4 regions of the Serratia bockelmannii genome follow, and region 4 is predicted to be linked to each of the others. Evidence: predicted binding sites of a transcription regulator. Region 4 holds the regulator's gene; each other region holds the start of a gene.
The links. Region 4 encodes CRP, which controls carbon source genes, mostly activating them, when cyclic AMP is high. Its sites were predicted from a motif close to ATGTGANNNNNNTCACAT; they were not measured.
Positions count from the first base shown of each region.

Region 1: ACSJLU_RS00155 (PTS mannitol transporter subunit IICBA) is a predicted target of CRP. The motif match lies at 1,271-1,288, and genes of this name have one in related genera.
Region 2: ACSJLU_RS17505 (YfcZ/YiiS family protein) is a predicted target of CRP. The motif match lies at 1,078-1,095, and genes of this name have one in related genera.
Region 3: ACSJLU_RS16310 (sugar transporter) is a predicted target of CRP. The motif match lies at 1,021-1,038, and genes of this name have one in related genera.

Region 1 is NZ_CP196512.1:32,400-34,600, reverse strand. It holds gene ACSJLU_RS00155 (PTS mannitol transporter subunit IICBA) at 1-1,022, opposite strand, end outside; gene ACSJLU_RS00150 (DUF3053 domain-containing protein) at 1,565-2,201, opposite strand, start outside.
Region 2 is NZ_CP196512.1:3,674,922-3,677,122, reverse strand. It holds gene fadL (long-chain fatty acid transporter FadL) at 1-825, opposite strand, end outside; gene ACSJLU_RS17505 (YfcZ/YiiS family protein) at 1,231-1,527, shown strand; gene fadI (acetyl-CoA C-acyltransferase FadI) at 1,723-2,201, shown strand, end outside.
Region 3 is NZ_CP196512.1:3,417,183-3,419,383, reverse strand. It holds gene ACSJLU_RS16320 (aromatic alcohol reductase) at 1-127, shown strand, start outside; gene ACSJLU_RS16315 (aspartyl/asparaginyl beta-hydroxylase domain-containing protein) at 145-831, opposite strand; gene ACSJLU_RS16310 (sugar transporter) at 1,100-2,201, shown strand, end outside.
Region 4 is NZ_CP196512.1:4,845,208-4,847,408, forward strand. It holds gene ACSJLU_RS23065 (phosphoribulokinase) at 1-92, shown strand, start outside; gene ACSJLU_RS23070 (OsmC family protein) at 131-538, opposite strand; gene crp (cAMP-activated global transcriptional regulator CRP) at 921-1,553, shown strand; gene ACSJLU_RS23080 (YccS/YhfK family putative transporter) at 1,604-2,201, shown strand, end outside.

The DNA.
Region 1 (2,201 bases), 400 kb from region 4:
TTCACTTTGGAGGTTTTCAGCAGGAAAGCGGACACCACGAAGGAGACGGCAAAGGCTGCGCACACCGCCGCAATGTTGGCGAAGTAGGCGCCTTTCGGCGTCATCGCCAGCACCGCCAGGATCGAACCCGGGGAAGCTGGAGAAACCAGGCCGCCGTTCAGCATCGTCAGGGTGAATACGCCGGTCATGCCGCCCAGGATCACCGCCAGCAGCAGACGTGGATTCATCAGCACGTAAGGGAAGTAGATTTCGTGGATGCCGCCCAGGAAGTGAATGATCGCCGCACCGCCGGCGGATTGCTTGGCGCTGCCGCGGCCGAAGAACATGTAGGCCATCAGCACGCCCATGCCCGGGCCTGGGTTGGCTTCAATCAGGAAGAACACCGACTTGCCGGCTTCCGTGGCCTGCTGGATACCCAGCGGCGAGAAGATGCCGTGGTTGATGGCGTTGTTCAGGAACAGGATTTTCGCCGGTTCAACGAAGATGGACGCCAGTGGCAGCAGGTTGTTCTTCACCATCACGTGCACGCCCGCCGCCAGCAGCTTGGAGAGCACCTCCACCAGCGGCCCGATGCCCAGGAAGGCCAGGATCGCCAGCAGCATGCCGATGATGCCGGCGGAGAAGTTGTTCACCAGCATTTCAAAGCCGCTTTTGATCTTGCCGTCCACCCAGCGGTCGAAATGCTTGATAGCCCAGCCACCCAGCGGGCCGGCGATCATCGAGCCGAGGAACATCGGCATGTCGGCACCGACGATGACGCCCATGGTGGTGATGGCACCCACGACGCCGCCGCGATCGCCGCCCACCAGCCGCCCGCCGGTATAACCGATCAGCAGCGGCAGCAGGTAGGTGATCATCGGGCCGACCAGCTTGGCTAAGGTTTCATTCGGCAGCCAGCCGGTTGGAATGAATAGCGCGGTGATAATCCCCCAGGCGATAAAGGCGCCGATGTTGGGCATCACCATGTTGCTCAGGAAGCGGCCAAAGTTTTGCACTTTAACCTTGATGTCTGGTGAAAACATAAAACACACCCCTATTGTTACGCGCTGACAATAGAGCGCGTGATTATTGTTGTGACGATCCAGCCGTGTTGCCGCTGTATGCGAAACGGACTCTATCACGCTGTTTTTGTCACGCGAACTTCACGAATTTTTTGTGATACAAGTCACACACAACACCCCAGCAAACCCTCATTTATAGTGATAAAGATCACATTTATGACGTGTAAAAAAAGCACAGTGAGAAAAAAGTCGCCACAAAACCCCCAATAAAGTGACTATGATCACATTTTTAAATTGGCGTTTTGTTTTTGAATTGTGACATTAGTCACAATTTATTTTTAGCTGCAGCGCCGATCGCAACGCTCTGTTTGATCTTCCCTGTGAGCACTCATCCCGCCGGGAACTAGCGAAGTGATGAATGAAAGAAAACTACATTGCCTAATGAATGGATTAATTGAAGTGTAGTACAGAAGCCTGCGCAATAAACCAGCAAGCTATTGGAAACGCTGAGGGGAAATAAAACAGGCCGGCAATGCCGGCCTGTTTCGCGCCTGGACGCGTTATTATTGCGTCACGCTTTGAATGGTCTTCTGCGCATTCATCAGGTTCTGCTGTTTGGCCACCAGATTCGACATCATGGTGTTGTACTGCGCCACCTGCTGCGCGGTGCGGAACTGCACGCCGTTGTTGTTGAAGCTGACCTGATTGCCCTGGCTCTGCAGGAAATCGCCGACCTGCACCAGATCCTGCACAAAGCTGGCGGTGGTCGGGATCGCCGGCATCAAGGCGTTGGCCGGTGCGGTGACGATTTTGTCATAGGCCTGGTTGTACACCGCCTTCAGATCGTCAGGCTGTTTCAGCGCCGCGTGGGCGGTATCCGCCTGCGATTTGGCCGACTGGATCTGCTGGCCCAGCAGGTTCAACGCCCCGACCGATTGCTGCAGCGCATCGCGTTTGTTCAGATAGTCCTGCGCGGTGCGGATCTGGTTAATCTGATCCAACGCCGGGGTCAGGCTGGCGCCGACCGACTTGGACAGCTGCTGTGAAAAGCCGACCAAAATCGCGTAATCGCCGGCATAGTTGCCGAACTTCTGCTTCTGGTCTTCGCTCAGCGTGGGGATATTCGCCCCGCTGCGCATCACGGTATTCTGTAAGTAATCGATAAATGCTTTGCGCTGTTCCGGCTCTTTATCGCCGCAG
Region 2 (2,201 bases), 1.2 Mb from region 4:
CCACGGAAGACCTTGAGAGGCCAGCAACGGGTTGAAGGCTGAAGGCAGGCTGCTCTTGTAATCGCCGTCGAAGTCGATTTTCACTTCTGAGCGATAGGTGAAGCCGTAACGGTTGTTTTCATCCACTTCGTAGAGAATACCGGCGTTCCAGCCGAAGCCCCATTCGTCGCCTTTCAGATGAGAAATTTGGGTATCTGCCGGGATCTGCGAAACCGGGCCGGCCAACTGTGGCGGCAATTTGCCTGAACCGGCGATCAATTTTGGCAGATCGCCGGCGTAACGCTCGAGTTTAGCCTTGGCGTAGACGGCGTCAAAACCCAGACCGAAGCTGAAGTTTTTGTTCAGGCGATAAGCGCCGCTCAGGTTCAGGTTCAGGGTTTCCAGATCGGTTTTGCCGCCCATGGAACCCGCCGCGTAACCGTCGTTATATTCGGTCGCCAAACCGAAGTTGCTGGTGACCGAGCCGCCTACGGCGAATTGATCGTTAATTGGGTGAACATAATGCAGGTTCGGCACCCAGGCTGTCGGTGCGATGTTTTTCGCATCCAGGCTGGCGCCGGAAGGAGATCGGCCACTGATATCGACGTCCGGATCGATGAAGACTGCGCCGAAAGAAAGTTCCGGACGGGTATACATCATCAGCAATGCCGGGTTGCGGCTTGCGGAGGCCGCCGTATCCGCCATGGCGCCTTCGCCAGAATACGAACGTCCTAAACCAGCTGATGAGAACTCATTCAGCTGGAATCCTGCGGCAGACACGTTTGAAGAAATAATTGCCACTGCAGCTGCGAGAGCTGATTTAGTCAATAGGTTTTTCTGGCTCATGACCAAAACCTCATTATGTGTTTATTATTTAAACTATTGTTACACGAAGTAACAAGGAGCGCGGGATTGTAGGGTCCGTTATCGTTCAGACAAATCAGACCAGTGGCTGAAGTATAGGTCTGACCTGTGAAAATGTTGCAAGTTTGTTTTTGAAATATTTCCAACCTGATATCAAAAAAGAGATCTGCTTAACAAAAAGCCAGCGGTAAATAACAAAATTCTTACCATTCCTTAGCAGACGCTCATTTTTATTTGTGATTTCCATCACTTAAAACACCCAGTAAAAGTAAGTGCTAGTGATTGCCGGCGTGGAAGCGTAAAATACCCGCAGAATTTTGTGGCTTTGTGCCGGTGAGTGAAACGGCAATTTGGGCTGATAACAGAGGCCCTTGAGGAGAACCAATCATGTCAGATGCAATTAATAAATGCAGCGCCCAGGAAACCGCCGCGTGTTGCTGCGTGGATGTCGGCACCGTGATGGATAACACCGATTGCACCGCGTCCTACAGCCAGGTGTTCAGTAATCAACAAGATGCGGAAGCGATGCTGGCCGCCCTGAGCGAAAAGGCGCGCGCGGTCGAATCCGATCCTTGTGACATCAGCAGTAGCATTAAACCGGTTGACGGTGGCGTGCAGTTGGAGGCCGATTTCACCTTCGCCTGCCAGGCGGAAACCCTGATCTTCCAGCTCGGCCTGCGTTAATCCCCGCTTTACCCCCGGCGCCGCCTGCTGCGCGCCGGGGATTTCCTTCCCCGTGCCGCCCCGATAGAAAGTGCGCCTGCTCGCAGTTTTGATCTCTGCCGGTTTGCCAAATGTAACCGTTTGGTTAACAATGACCTCATCAGGTCAGACCTCTTTCTGCCCATTGCGCTGACGTTATTTTCTTCAGGAGCATTTATGAGTAAGGCACTGCCGTTGGTGACCCGTCATGGTGACCGCATTGCGATTGTGAATGGACTGCGTACCCCCTTTGCCAAACAGGCAACTGCCTATCACGGCATTCCGGCGGTGGATTTAGGGAAAACGGCGGTGAGCGAGCTGTTGGCGCGTAGCGGCATCGATCCGCAGCTGATCGAACAGCTGGTGTTCGGCCAGGTGGTGCAAATGCCCGAGGCGCCGAACATCGCGCGTGAAATCGTGCTCGGTACCGGTATGAGCGTTCATACCGACGCTTACAGCGTGTCGCGTGCCTGCGCCACCAGCTTCCAGGCGATCGCCAACGTGGCGGAGAGCATCATGGCCGGCAGCATCAGCGTCGGTATCGCCGGCGGGGCGGACTCTTCTTCCGTCTTGCCGATCGGCGTCAGCAAGGCGTTGGCGCGCACGCTGGTGGACGTCAACAAGGCGCGCACGCTGTCGCAGCGTCTCAAACTGTT
Region 3 (2,201 bases), 1.4 Mb from region 4:
GGCTTTCGCCCGCCCCGACGGCGTGGCCTGGGATAAGGTGAAAACCTTCAATGCGCGCCAGGGCATAGCCACCACCACCGCCGAGCAGTGGCTGGCGCAGCAATGGCCGATCTCTCAGGACGGTTAGTCGCCTGAGCGCCGGAATCAGAACTGGCGCTGCATCCAGCGCACGTTCAGCCGCACCAGGGCGATGATGGCGCTGGAGAGCAGCCGCAGCCCGCCGGGCATGTCGCGGCGGCGGATGTCCAGCAGCAGCACGGTGCGCACCTGCGGGCTGTCGTTCCACACCTCGTGTTCGAAGGTATCGTCCCACAGCATGAACTCCCCTTCGTGCAGCCGGTATTCGCGGCCGTCCACTTTCAGCACCGCCGCGGGTACGCCGTCGGCGCGTTTGGGCATGTCCAGCACCAGATAGCCGCGCAGAATGCCGCGAAACGGCCCCCGGTGGGGCGGCACCTGCTTGCCGGGCGCGAGGAAGGAGAGCGAGGCGGACAGTACGTCCGGCGACGAAGCGATCAGCGCCGCCAGCGTCGGGCAACGCGCCAGGTTGCGGTCAATCGGCTGGCCGTAGGCCTTCATGATGAACATGCGCCAGTCGCGCGCGTCGTTGGCGGAGATCGATTCCTGCTGGATCATGATCTCGTGAAAACGGGGAATATTGTGCAGATCGTGGGCGACGGTCAGCGCCTCTTCGCGGATCTGCCGCCATTGGGCGGTGAAACGTTCGGCGTCGGGGAACAGCGCGGCGCTGTCGAGCACTGGTTTGCCCTGAATGCGGCGATCGTAAACATTGCGCAATGCGAGCACGGACCAATCATAAATCGCAGACATAATGACCTCGCCTCAGAAAACGCCAAAGGGACACTGCGCGCGGTTCTTCGGCGCGGCGCGTCCTGTGTGGCGGCCGGAGGGGAAGAGCGGCAGGAAAAATTGGTACGCTTCAAGAGATTAGCACAGCATTTGTGCAACCGTGTGTCTGCGAATGTGTCGAAATGCGGCGAAAAAAACCACACAATTAAAGTGTGACGCGTATCGCATTTAGCGGGCCGGTTGGTTAAAATATCGCTACTTGCCCGCACCTGTCCGGATTTTGTTTACCATGGAACACGCTCCCGTTTCGCGCTCAACCGCCTGGTTGCGCGTGGTTATCCTCGCCGTCTCGGCCTTTATCTTCAACACCACCGAATTTATCCCGGTCGGTCTGCTGAGCGATATCGCCGCCAGCTTCTCGATGCAAACCGAACAGGTCGGCCTGATCATTACCATTTATGCCTGGATCGTCGCCGCCGCCTCGTTGGCGTGCATGCTGCTGACCAGCAAAATTGAGCGCCGCAAGCTGCTGATCGGCGTGTTCATGCTGTTTATCGCCAGCCACGTGCTGACCGCCGTGGCCTGGGACTTCACCACGCTGGTTATCTCGCGCGCCGGCGTGGCGCTGGCGCACTCGGTGTTCTGGTCGATCACCGCCTCGCTGGCGATCCGCGTGGCGCCGCCGGGCAAGAAAGCCCAGGCGCTGAGCCTGCTGGCGGGGGGCACCGCGCTGGCGATGGTGCTCGGCCTGCCGCTCGGGCGGGTGGTGGGGCAGTTGCTCGGTTGGCGCATGACCTTTATCGGCATCGCGGTGTGCGCCACCCTGGCGCTGGTGCTGCTGTGGCGCCTGCTGCCGGTACTGAAAAGCGAGCATTCCGGCTCGCTGGCCAGCGTGCCGCTGCTGTTCAAACGCCCGGCGCTGGTGGCGCTGTACATGCTGACTATCATCGTGGTGACGGCGCACTTCACCGCCTACAGCTACATCGAGCCGTTTATCCAGACCGTGGCCGGGCTGTCGGAGAACTTCACCACGCTGATGCTGCTGCTGTTCGGCGCCGCCGGCATCGTCGGCAGCCTGCTGTTCAGCCGCTACAGCGAGCGTTTCCCTTCCGGCTTCTTTATCGGCGCCATCGCGCTGCTGACGTTGAGCCTGCTGCTGCTGTTGCCGGCCGCCGGCAGCGAAAGCCACCTGACCGTGCTGTGCATCTTCTGGGGTATGGCGATCATGGCCATCGGCCTGTCGATGCAGGCCAAAGTGCTGAGCCTGGCGCCGGACGCCACCGACGTGGCGATGGCGATCTTCTCCGGCCTGTACAACTTCGGCATCGGCAGCGGGGCGCTGCTGGGCAACCAGGTGAGCCTGCATCTGGGCATGGGCAATATCGGCTTCG
Region 4 (2,201 bases):
TAGTGGTGCCGGGCGGCAAGATGGGGCTGGCGATGGAGCTGATCATGGCGCCGCTGGTGCAGCGATTGCTGGAAGGCAAGAAGATCGAATAAATGCGTTGAGCGCGGCGGCGGGCCGCGCTCCGTCTCGATTACGCCGGTTGGCGGATCTCGAAACTGTGGGTCACCGTGGCGGCCTTGTTGAGCATCAGCGCCACCGAGCAGTATTTCTCCGCCGACAGGTTCACCGCACGCTCTACGATTTTGTCAGTCAGATCCTGACCGGTGACGATGAAGTGCAGATTGATATGGGTGAACAACCGCGGGGCTTCTGCACGGCGCTCGGAGGTCAGCTTCACCTCGCAGTCGCGCACGTCGTTGCGCCCTTTTTGCAGGATGGACACCACGTCAATCGCGCTGCAGCCGCCCACCGACATCAGCACCATTTCCATCGGGCTCGGCGCTTTATCGCCGGCGTTGCCGTCCATCAGCACCTGGTGGCCGGAGGCCGATTCACCCAAAAACGTTAACCCTTCCACCCACTTAACTCTTGCCTGCATTCTGGTCACTCCGGTTAATTTCTTAAAATCAGAGTACGCTTTCGCATAGAAACAGGCAACGTAACCTGATGCTAATCATGCTGAAGCGAGACAACACGAGACACCCGCCTTACTCTGTGCTACAAACAGAGCCGCAATAAATCTTTCCGGGACACTGAATTTCAGGGAAACGCCCAGAGAAAGGCTCCTTTACCGGTATGTTAACAGAATGTAGCTTGCAGCGCTTACGGCAAGTTAATATGCTAGAGCGACAGCGTATTTTTATGACACGCCTCAAAACTTGCCGGTAGCCCTCGCTCATGACTGCGGCTACAGGCGGGTTTTACAGGGAACTCTGACCCCTGTGACACAAGGCAGCGATAACAACAGAGGATAACAGCGAATGGTTCTCGGCAAACCGCAAACAGACCCTACTCTCGAATGGTTCCTGTCTCATTGCCATATCCACAAATATCCATCGAAGAGTACGCTGATTCACCAAGGTGAAAAGGCCGAAACGCTTTACTACATCGTGAAAGGCTCCGTCGCGGTGCTGATCAAGGATGAAGAAGGTAAAGAGATGATCCTGTCCTACCTCAACCAGGGGGATTTCATCGGCGAGCTCGGATTGTTCGAAGAAGGCCAGGAGCGCAGCGCCTGGGTTCGCGCGAAAACCGCCTGTGAAGTGGCCGAAATTTCCTACAAGAAATTCCGCCAGCTGATCCAGGTGAACCCGGACATCCTGATGCGCCTGTCCGCCCAAATGGCGAGCCGCCTGCAGGTTACCTCCGAAAAAGTGGGCAACCTCGCCTTCCTGGACGTGACCGGCCGCATCGCGCAAACCCTGCTGAATCTGGCGAAGCAACCCGACGCCATGACTCACCCGGACGGCATGCAGATCAAGATCACCCGTCAGGAGATCGGCCAGATCGTCGGCTGCTCGCGTGAAACCGTTGGCCGTATTCTGAAAATGCTGGAAGATCAAAACCTGATTTCCGCCCACGGCAAAACCATTGTCGTCTACGGCACCCGTTAATCCCTGAAGAAACGGCGCAATCTGCGCCGTTTTTTTGTCTGCTCTCTGCCATGTGGCGCCGCCTGATCTACCACCCGGAAATCAACTACGCACTGCGACAAACGCTGGTGTTGTGCCTACCGGTGCTGTTTGGCTTGTTGATAGGCCAGCTGCAGCTCGGCCTGATGTTCTCTCTGGTGCCCGCCTGCTGCAATATCGCCGGTCTGGACACGCCGCATAAGCGCTTCTTTAAACGGCTGATCGTCGGCGGCTCGCTGTTCGCCTTCAGCAGCGTGCTGTTGCAACAGGCACTGCTGTGGCACGTGCCGCTGCCGGCGCTGATGCTGGGCCTGGCGCTGCTGCTCGGCGTTACCGGCGAAATCAGCCCGCTGCACGCCCGGCTGTTGCCGGCGGCGCTGGTGGCCGCCATCTTCGCTCTCAGCACGGCCGGCACGGTGCCTGTCTGGCAGGCGCCGCTGCTGTACGCGATCGGCACCGTCTGGTACGGCTTATTCACCTGGTTCTGGTTCCGGCTGTGGAAAGAGCAACCGATGCGCGAGACGCTCAGCCAGCTCTATCTGGAACTGGCGGACTACTTCGAAGCCAAATACTCCCTGCTGACTCAGCACACCGATCCGCAGACCGCGCTGCCGCCACTGCTGGTGCGCC